2 regions of the Verrucosispora sp. ts21 genome follow, and region 2 is predicted to be linked to the other one. Evidence: riboswitches for the same ligand, from Rfam matches in the RefSeq annotation. Region 2 holds a riboswitch; the other holds the start of a gene.

Region 1 (5,191 bases), on a different contig from region 2:
CGGCGCAGGCGCGGGTGCTGCGCCGCTTCGAAGATCGCGGCCGGCGGGCCGGCCTCCAGCACCACCCCGGCGTCCATGAACGCGACCGTGTCGGCGACCTCCCGGGCGAAACCCATCTCGTGGGTCACCACGACCATGGTCATGCCCTGCGCCGACAGGTCCGCCATCAACGCCAGGACGCCCTTGACCAGCTCCGGGTCCAGCGCCGAGGTGGCCTCGTCGAAGAGCATCACCTGCGGCTGCATGGCCAGCGCGCGGGCGATGGCGACCCGTTGCTGCTGCCCACCGGACAGGTGCGCCGGGCGGGCATCGGCCTTCGCGGCCAGCCCCACCCGGTCCAGGTGTTCGCGGGCCACCGCCGCCGCCTCGTCCTCGCCGAGCTTGCGGATGCGTCGCAGCGCGAGGGTGATGTTGCGCAGCACGCTCATGTGCGGGAAGAGATTGAACTGCTGGAACACCATGCCGACCCGCTGCCGCAGGGCGTCCGGGTCGTCGCGCAGCACGCTGCGTCCGTCCAGCAGCACGTCGCCGCGGTCCGGTTCCAACAACCGGTTGACCGTACGCAGCAGGGTCGACTTGCCCGACCCGGAGGGGCCGATCACGCAGGCCGTCGCGCCCCGGGCCACGTCCAGGTCCACCCCGCGCAGCACCTGGTGACGCCCGAAGGCCAGGTGCACGTCGCGCAGGCTCAGACTGACCGAGTCGCTCATCGTTGGTTCCCTCCGGCGGCGCCGGGCAGCGCCAGGTCGAGGTCGTCGGGGTCGTCGTCGGCCGGGCCGGTGGCCGGTCGGCCGTGTCGCAGTCGCCCGTCGATCCAGTTGACGACGTGGGTCAGCGGGACCGTCAGCGCCAGGTAGAAGAGCCCGGCCAGCAGCAACGCCGACTGGTTGCCGGTGTTGGCGGCGTAGTCCTGCCCGATCCGGAACAGCTCCCGCTGGCTGGCCAGCAGGCCGAGGAAGTAGACCAGGCTGGAGTCCTTGATCAGGGCGATCAGCTGGTTCACCCAGGCCGGCAGGATCCGCCGGATGCCCTGCGGAATGATCACCCGGCGCATCGCCTCGCCCCAGGAGAAGCCGAGCGCCCGGGCCGCCTCCAGCTGGGTGGCCTCCACCGACTGGATGCCGGAGCGGAAGATCTCCCCGATGTACGCCGACGCGATCAGCGACAGCGCCAGGATGCCCAGCGGGTACGGGTTGGGCCCCCACACCTGCATGCCGAGCGGGGCCAGGCCGACCCCGATCAACAGGATCGTCGCCGCGGCTGGCAGGCCACGGAACACGTCGGTGTAGACCCGCGCCGGCCACCGCAGCCAGCGGGTCCGCGAGATGCCCGCGACGGCCAGCACGATGCCCAGCGCCGAGCCGAGCAGGGCGGCGGTGACCGCCAGGATCAGCGTGTTCGGCAACCCGACAGTGATCATCTCGGGTAGCGCCTCGCGCATCGACTCCCAGTCGAAGAACGTCTCCCACAGGGTGCGCAACGGATCCACGGGTCAACCTCCGCCCTGCTCGTTCCTACTCGCCGTCAGGAAGCCGACGGGACGGTCACGGTGCCGCTGCCCGGGGTGAAGTCGGCCGGGATCGCCCGACCCGGGTAGTACTGCTCGCTGAGCCGGGTCCAGGTGCCGTCGGCGATGACCTCGTCGAGGGCCTTGTTCAGCGCCTCGCGCAGCGCGTCGTTGCCCTTGGCGAAGGCGTACGCCGTCGGGGCCGGGCTGAGTTCCTTCGCCGCCACCTCGATCTTGCCGCCGCTGTCCGCGGCGGTCTTCTCACCGATCTCGGCCGGGGAGATCCAGGCGTCCGCGGTGCCCGCCTTGAGCTGGTTGAGCGCGCCGTTGTAGTCGGGCACCCGCACCGGGTCGAGGCCCTTGGTGGTGGCGTAGTCGTCCTGGACGGTGCCCTGCACGACCACCACCCGCTTGCCGGGCAGCTCGTCGAAGCTGCTCAGCGTCGAACCGGCGGGCACGTTGAGGCCGAGGTAGCCGAAGTCGTAGCCGTTGCCGAAGTCGACTGTCTTCTTCCGCGCCTCGGTGATGGTGATCGAGGAGCTGCCGATGTCGAACTTGCGGTTGTTGACCTGGGCCAGCAGGCCGGAGAAGTCGGTGCCGACGAACTCGACCTTCAGTCCGAGCTTGTCGGCGGCGGCGACAAGCAGGTCGTTGTCGAACCCGGTGAACTTGCCGTCCTTGAGGTACACGTTCGGCGGCGCGTCGGTGAGGGTGCCGGCCCGCAGCACGCCCGGCTGGAGCAGGTTGTACGGGTTGTCGGCCTCGCCGGCCGAGTCCGAGCCGCAGGCGGTAAGCGTGACGGCGGCGAGGACTGCGGCGACGCCGACGGCGGCGGCCCGGGTCAGGGCAGGAACGAATCGCACAGGTGTCTCCTGGATGAACGACGGCGGGCACGGACGTGCCGCACCGACGGTCCGCCGTGGGACGGACCGCTGGGATGAACCGATGGCAGAGGGGGAGATGCCGAGGCCCGCAGGCTCGGCGACCGGCAGCGACGCGGTCAGCTACACGCGGCGCTACAGACCCGCATCATGTCGACGTGCCGACGTTGGGTCAGATCGAGGCAGGCCGCCACGGGAGCGGATCGACTGCGGTACGACATGGGTCTCCCTCGAGGTCGTGATGACCTGGAAACCAGGCCACGCTTGCACCGGTGGTTGCACCGGTGCCTGGTCCTCACCCGGGGCACCCCTGCGCGGACGAGGGTTGCCGGCCAGCAAGCCGGGGCTTCACGCTGGCACTCATGACCTGCGGCCGAGGCTAGCAGCAGGGGATGGGTCGGCGTCCACCCGGTATGACGGCCCTCACGCTCTGGTCATCTCCGGTGGTGCGGCAGGTAGGCGCACCGTGACGTGGAGCCCGCCGGTGGGGCGGGGGGCGAGGGTGAGGGCACCGTCGTGTGCCTGGACGATGCTCGTGACGATGGCCAGGCCGAGGCCGACACCGGCGTGCTCCGCACGGACCCGTTCGGTGCCGCGCTGGAACGGCTCCACCAGCGTGGAAACCAGGTGTGGGGTGAGTCGTTCGCCGGTGTTCTCGACGGTGAGCAGCACAGCCCCGGGCGCGACACTTGTCGTGATCCACACGGTGCCCTGATCGGCGGTGTTGTGAATGATCGCGTTGTGCAGGAGGTTCGTCGTCATCTGCAACAGCAGCGGGTGGGAGCCCAGGACCGGGGCAAGATCGGCCCGCGACTGAATGGTCAGGCCGCGTTTCTCGGCAAGCGGCAGGAGCGTTTCGGCAGCCTCTTCCGCGAGCAGGGAAAGGTCGAGGCGTTCGCGGGTGAATGACTTTTCGTTGGCACGACTGAACAGAAGCAATGCCTCGGTGAGTTTGATGGCCCGGCAGTTGACGGCGTGCAGGCGATCGATGATCTCGCCGAGGTCGCGGTGCCGATCGGTACGTGCCACGTCGAGAAGTGTCTGCGTGATCGACAGTGGGGTGCGTAGTTCGTGTGAGGCATTGGCGGCGAATCTGCGCTGCTGCGCGACGTGTGTTTCAAGGCGGGCGAGCATGGTGTCGAATGTGTCGGCGAGTTCGCGGAACTCGTCCTGGCGGCCCGGCAACCGGATCCGGTGGGAGAGCGATCCGTCGGCGGCCCTGCGGGTGGCATCGGTGAGGCGAGTCAGCGGGGCGAGCATCCGGCCGGCCAGGATCCACCCTGCCACGAGGCCGAACAGAAGTAGCAGCGCCCACAGCGCCGCGGCCTTCGGCGCGAAGGCGCGCAGCAGGTCGGACCGATTGGGAATGAAGAGGCGGGGGTGCGACCCCGGCGGTCCCGTGACCAGCACACCGTCGGGCACGTAGCGGAGCAGGAACAGCCACACGACCGCGAGCAGCAGGGCGACGGCGAGCAGGAGAAACCCGGCGTAGCTGAGGGTGAGTTTGAGGCGAACGCTCAAACCGGGTGGCCGGGCTACGGTCGTGCCTCGTCGATGCGGTAGCCGACGCCGGGCAGGGTGGAAATGATCCAGGGCTCGCCGAGTCGTTTGCGCAGTGCCGAGACCGTGATGCGTACGGCGTTGGTGAACGGGTCGGCGTTCTCGTCCCACGCCTGTTGCAGCAGTTCCTCGGCGCTGACCACACCGCCTTCGGCGGCGACGAGCACCTCGAGCACGGCGAACTGTTTGCGGGTCAGCGCGACATAGCGGCCGTCGCGGTGGACCTCGCGGCGGAACGGATCCAGACGCAGCCCGGCGATCTCCCGCACGGGTGGCCTGGTGGGGGCGCGGCGCCGATCGAGTGCTCTGAGCCTGAGCACGAGTTCGCGCAGTTCGAAGGGCTTGGTGAGGTAGTCGTCGGCACCGAGTGCGAATCCGGACGCCTTGTCGTCGAGTCGGCTGGCGGCGGTGAGCATGAGGATGGGCGTACCGCTGCCGGAGGCGACGATTCTCTCGGCTATCTCGTCGCCGGACGGGCCGGGAATGTCGCGGTCGAGGACGGCGACGCTGTAGGCGTTCCTGTCCAGCAACTCAAGGGCGATGCCGCCGTCAGCGGCGATGTCGGCGGCGATCGCCGCGAGGCGTAGACCATCGCGAATGGCATCGGCCAGATAGGGCTCGTCCTCGACGATCAACACCCGCACACCCTCGATGCTACGAGGTGCGACATGTCGTCGGCGTATCGAAAAACGCGTACGCCCTCGCAACAGCCGTTCCTGTTCGGTAGAGCGCAGACCACCGTGATCTGACGATGCCGGTCGGCTCGTCGAACAGGAAAGGACCGTGAACATGAATCCGGAATCGGCACGTGGCATCGACCGGCGGCGACTGCTCGAGTGGGGCGGGTTGGCGGCGGCCGGGGCGCCACTGGTGGGCACCGAATTCGCCCGCGCCGCCCCGCCGACCGCAGACAGCCGCGTCACCGCCGGACCGCCCGGGTCGGGCCGGGTCCCGCCGGAGACCCGGCCCGGCGGGGCCTATGACCGGTTCGTGGCGAAGCTGGCGGCACAGGACAGGTTCTCCGGCGTGGTGCTGCTGTCGTACCGGGGTCGGACGGTGTTGTCACGCAGCTATGGCATGGCCGACAAGGAGCGGGGGATCCGCAACCACGAGAATGTCGCGTTCCACCTCTCCTCGGCGAGCCAACCGTTCCTGTCGGTGGCGATCCTGCAGTTGGTGCAGCGGGGGAAGGTGTCGCTGTCGGACCCGGTGGGCAGCCACCTGGAAGGAGTGGCGACGGAGA
Region 2 (5,191 bases):
CGTGCTCGGGGCGAGGGGTGTGGCGGGCGGCAGCGCCGAGGTGGGGGGCTGCTTCTTCCAGGCGCTCACGCCGACCCGGTTGGTGTTGCCGAGGTCGATCGGCCCCTCGACGGCGACCTCCTGCGTCGGCTCTCCCTCCGCCGGGGCGACCTCCAGCCGCTGCGCATTGGTGGCGACCACGCTCGGGTCGTCGACCAGGTTGCGCCAGAGCACTGCCGCGCCCGCGGCTTCTCCGGGCGCCAGCGTCAGGGGCCGGGGCGGGTCGTCGAAGCCCGAAGTGATCTCTGCGGCTCCGGCGATGACCCGGACTCTGATCAGGTTGTCGTCGCTGTCCAGCAGCCGTAGCTGCGGGTAGCCGTGCAGGCGGTACGGGTGGCTGCCGCAGTTGACCAGTTCCAGGCTCATCGCCCGCAGGCCCATGGCCGCGCTCACCCCGAGGGAGCTGATCCGTACGCCCTCGGCCGGACAGGGGCCTGGTGCGGCGGTGTCGGCGGTCGGCGGCGTACCCGTCGACGGGGTGGCGACCGGTGGTGGGGTGTCGGTCGCGCCGGCGGCGCTGTCCCCGGCGTCGGGGGTCGGGGCGCACCCGACGAGCAGGGCCAGCGTCGCGAGCGCCCCGACCGGGCGGCGATACGGCCGGGTCCGGCGCCGGGCGGTCGTTGCTGGAGATGTCATACGTGTCCCGCGCATCGGGACATCGTCACATCGCCCGATACCACGCGTGGTCCTGACGTCCCGGATTCGTGATCGAGGAGCACACCCGCCTCAGTAAGGGGATTCCCGTGGCGCGAGCCTTCCGCGAACCGGTTGGACGCTGAGTGACGGGACAGCGCCCGGAAGTTTCAGCCGCTAGCATGGTCTGGGAGCGTTCCCACAGTCAGAGATTGCATCGACAACTATCTATACATCTCGCATTCTGGATCCCCTCATCGGATCTACTACGGAGGTATCCGAATGCGTATCGACCGGTTCGGCGGGCCGGCACTGTCCCTGTTCCGCATGGTTGTCGGCCTGCTGTTTCTCTGTCACGGCCTGGCCTCGTTGTTCGGCATCTTCGGTGGTAACCGGGGCAGCGGTGAACCTGTGCCGCTCGGCCAGTGGCCGGGCTGGTGGGCCGCACTGATCCAGGCGCTCTGTGGTGCGCTGGTGCTTGTCGGCCTTTTCACCCGTCCCGCCGCGCTGCTGGCTTCGGGCTCGATGGCGTACGCGTACTTCATGGTCCACCAGCCCGAGGCGCTGCTGCCGATGCGCAACCAGGGCGAGTTGTCCGTGTTGTTCTGCTGGTCGTTCCTGCTTGTCGCGATCCTCGGCCCGGGAAGCTGGGCGCTGGACAACCTGTTCGGGCAGCGCGGCGGGCGGCAACTCGCTCTCGACGCCGACGCGCGCAGCTCCGTGCCGGCCTGACCCTCCCTCGCGAGAGTCGCGATCATGCTCGGACCTGGATCGGGTGGTGCTTCGGCGGCACTGATGCCACTCGATCCAGGAATGAGCGTGACCTGCGGACCAATCGGCGATTTCGCTCACAAGCTGGGACAGCCAGGCGACGGCGGCGGCGCTACTGCCTAGAATCGGCAGCACAACTGCATACCTCATCCAGAGGGGCTGAGGGATACGGCCCGACGACGCCCCGGCAACCACCTCGCGCGCTCATCGTTGAGCGTCCGGCGGGGCAGGTGCCAATTCCGTCCCCGCCGCAGAGTGCGATGCGGGGGAAGATGAGAGGACTTCGGCATGACGTCGACGCTCGCCCCCTCCGGCATCAACACCGCCACCAGCCCGGCCCGCGCTCTGGTCTGTCGCGCCTGTTCGGCCCGCTACCCCCTCGCCGCCCAGCACGCCTGTTACGAGTGTTTCGGCCCGCTGGAGGTCGACTACGACCCGGCCGCCCTCGCTGCCGTCACCCGGGAGCAGATCGAGGCCGGCCCGCGCAACATCTGGCGGTACGCCGCCCTGCTGCCCGCCGGTCAGGACCCGGCCACCCGGGTCACCCTGGAACCGGGGTTCACCCCACTTGTCGCCGCCGACCGGCTCGCCGCCGAGTTGGGCATCACCGCCCCGCTGTGGGTCAAGGACGACAGCGCCAACCCCACCCACTCGTTCAAGGACCGCGTGGTGTCGGTGGCGCTGACCGCCGCCCGGGCGCTCGGCTTCTCCCGGTTCGCCTGCGCCTCCACCGGCAACCTGGCCAACTCGGTCGCCGCGCACGCCGCCCGGGTCGGCACCCCCTCGGTGGTCTTCATCCCCAGCGACCTGGAACAGGGCAAGGTGGTGACCACCGCCGTCTACGGCGGCGACCTGGTCGCCATCGACGGCTCGTACGACGACGTGAACCGGCTCTGCGGTGAGCTGGTGGAGACTGACGAGTTCGAGGACACCGCCTTCGTCAACGTCAATGTCCGGCCGTACTACGCGGAGGGTTCCAAGACGCTCGGCTACGAGGTGGCCGAACAACTCGGTTGGCGGATTCCCGCCCAGGTGGTCATCCCGATGGCCTCCGGCGAACTGCTCACCAAGATTGACAAGGCATTCACCGAGCTGGTCGAGATCGGGCTGGTCGAGGCGCCTGCGGGCGGTTGGAAGGTGTTCGGCGCGCAGTCGGCCGGCTGCAACCCGATCGCCACCGCCCTGCACGCCGACAGCGACGTCATCACCCCGGTCAAGCCGACCGGCATCGCCAAGTCCCTGAACATCGGCGACCCGGCCGCCGGTCTGTACGCGCTGGAGGCGGTACGCCGCACCGGCGGCTGGATGGAGTACGCCGACGACGACGAGATCCGCGCCGGAGTGCGGCTGTTGGCGCGTACCACAGGGGTCTTCGCCGAGACGGCCGGTGGCGTGACAGTGGCGGTGCTGCGCAAGCTTGTCGAGTCCGGCAGGTTGGATCCGACCGCCGAGACGGTGGTGTTCAACACCGGCGAAGGGCTCAAGACCCTCGACGCGGTGGCCGGCGAGGTGGGGCCGACCCATCGGATCAAGCCGTCGTTGCGGGCCGCCCGCGATGCCGGCCTGCTCGGCTGAGTCGACCGGGCACATGATCAGCGGAAATGCCGTGACCAGCGGTAAATGATCAAGCGGAATCGCCGGTGATCGAAGTGTATTCACGTTTCTTCAGGAATGCGGAAAACACGCCGACGGGGACTTGACGGCAAGAACCGCACAGCGGAAGATGCTCCGTGCGGGAGGGCGTATCGCCGTAGACTTTCAGTCTGTACGACCCAACGCCGGAGGCGTTGTGCGATCGACCCTCCCGACCAACGTCCGAACGGGCCAGCGAAAATTCGCTGGCCCGTTCGTCTTTTCCTCGCGCAGGCTGCCGACATGACCCTCACCATCGCGCCCTTCGGTGCCGGCGACGACACCGCCATCGAGCAGGCGTACGAGATCGACACCGCCGCCTGGGCGGTGGACGTGCCCGACCTGCCCAGCTGTCGGCAACGGTTCTTCGGCATGATCCGGCACCCGATGCCCGGCGACGTGGCGGTGCACCTGCTGGCCCACGTCGACGGTGCGCCCGCCGGCTATCTGCTGCTCGACCTGCCGCAGCTGGACAACACCGAGAACGCCTCCGCCGACCTGGTCGTGCATCCGGCGTACCGTCGCCGGGGGGTGGGGCGCGCGCTGCTCGACCGGGGCCTCGACGTGCTGCGCGAGCGGGGACGTGTACGGGTGAGCACGATGAGCCCCGCGCACCTGCCCGGACAGCCGGACCGCCCCTCGCCGGCAACCGCCTTCGCGACCACCGTCGGCGCGACGGACGCCCTGGTCGACGTGCGGCGACGACTCGACACCCGCCACCTCGACCAGGCGCTACTCGACGCGCTGCTGGCCGAGGCCCGGGCCCGGACGGCCGGGTACGAACTGCTGTTCTGGCAGGGCGGTACGCCGGAGGAACACCTCGCCGACGTGGCGTACCTGGACGGTCGGCTGCTTGCCGACGCGCCGATGGGTGATCTCGCCTGGGAGCCGGAGCAGATCGACGCCGAGCGGGTGCGCGGCACCGACCGGGCGTTGGCGGCCCGCGGCCGGCGGCGCTACCACGCGGGCGTACGCCATCAGGCGACCGGGCGGCTTGTCGCGTGGACGCTGCTGGACGTCGGCGCGTCCACCGGCTGGCACGCCTTCCAGCAGATCACCATCGTGGATCCCGAGCACCGTGGGCACCGGCTCGGCCTGCTCGCCAAGATCGAAAATCTGCGGCACCTGCTCGCCCACGAGCCGGATGTCCAGGCCATCGACACCTTCAACGCGGACAGCAACGAGCACATGATCGCGATCAACGAGCAGCTCGGCTTCCGGGTGCGGGACCGGTGGAGCAACTGGCAGCTGTCGGTGTGATGCAAAAACTGGTGGCAGGGTCGGGCGGTGGCGGGCAGGCTCGCGGCCATGGACATCGCCGTAGCCCCGTTCGACCGCTGCGACGAGGCGGCGCTGGACGACGCGTACCGGATCCGCGCGGCGGTCCAAGCCCTCGACACGCCTGACGTGCCGGTCGGTGACCGAGTCGAGTTCGGCCTGGTGGCAGCCCATCCGCCGTACGGCAGTCTGATTTATCGCGCGCTGGCCCGGCAGGGCGGCGAGGCCGTCGGATATCTGTGGCTACGCCTGCCGCAGTTGGACAACACCAGCAACGTCCTCGTCGAGCTTTTCGTCGACCCGGCTCACCGGCGGCGCGGGGTGGGCCGGGCCCTGCTCGCCCACGCCCGGGAGGTGGCCCTGGGGCACGGGCGCAAACACCTGATCGCAGAGGTCGACGGGGTGCGGCCGGGAGAGGACCGGCAGCCGCCCGGTGCGGGTTTCGCGGCGGCGGTCGGCGCGCAGGCCGCCCTGCCGATGGTGCGTCGCCGGCTGGACACCACCCGGCTGGACGAGGCGGCGCTCACCGCGCTGCACGAGCAGGCCCGGTCGCGGGCGGTCGGCTACCGCACGGTGGCGTGGTGCGGCGCGGCCCCCGAGGAGTACGTGGCCGACGTGGCCCGGCTGGAGGCCCGGCTGCTCGTCGACGCGCCGACCGGCGATCTCGCCATGGAGGGGGAGCGGGTGGACGCCGCGCGGATCCGCGAGATCGAGCGGTTCCAGGCGCTGCGCGGTCGGCGGCGCTATCACCTCGGGGCGGTGCACGAGCAGACCGGGCGGCTGGTCGCCTGGACGATGATCCAGACCGGCCCGTTCACGAACTGGTACGCCTCGCAGG

What was found. A riboswitch is a leader RNA that binds a small molecule or an ion and turns the genes downstream of it on or off. The one in region 2 is predicted to bind S-adenosylmethionine.
Region 1: it holds a riboswitch for S-adenosylmethionine, as region 2 does, so the genes downstream of both, C1A38_RS21495 (ABC transporter substrate-binding protein) here and thrC (threonine synthase) in region 2, are expected to answer to the same signal.

Annotation. Positions count from the first base shown of each region.
Region 1 covers NZ_PNOZ01000053.1:9,248-14,438, reverse strand. Annotated here, with positions in the region: gene C1A38_RS21505 (amino acid ABC transporter ATP-binding protein) at 1-710, opposite strand, end outside; gene C1A38_RS21500 (amino acid ABC transporter permease) at 707-1,489, opposite strand; gene C1A38_RS21495 (ABC transporter substrate-binding protein) at 1,525-2,370, opposite strand; SAM riboswitch class IV at 2,644-2,756, opposite strand; gene C1A38_RS21490 (sensor histidine kinase) at 2,812-3,810, opposite strand; gene C1A38_RS21485 (response regulator transcription factor) at 3,924-4,592, opposite strand; gene C1A38_RS21480 (serine hydrolase domain-containing protein) at 4,738-5,191, shown strand, end outside.
Region 2 covers NZ_PNOZ01000002.1:2,017-7,207, reverse strand. Annotated here, with positions in the region: gene C1A38_RS00780 (DUF4232 domain-containing protein) at 1-690, opposite strand, end outside; gene C1A38_RS00775 (DoxX family protein) at 955-1,404, shown strand; SAM riboswitch class I at 1,587-1,722, shown strand; gene thrC (threonine synthase) at 1,732-3,018, shown strand; gene C1A38_RS00765 (GNAT family N-acetyltransferase) at 3,319-4,335, shown strand; gene C1A38_RS00760 (GNAT family N-acetyltransferase) at 4,384-5,191, shown strand, end outside.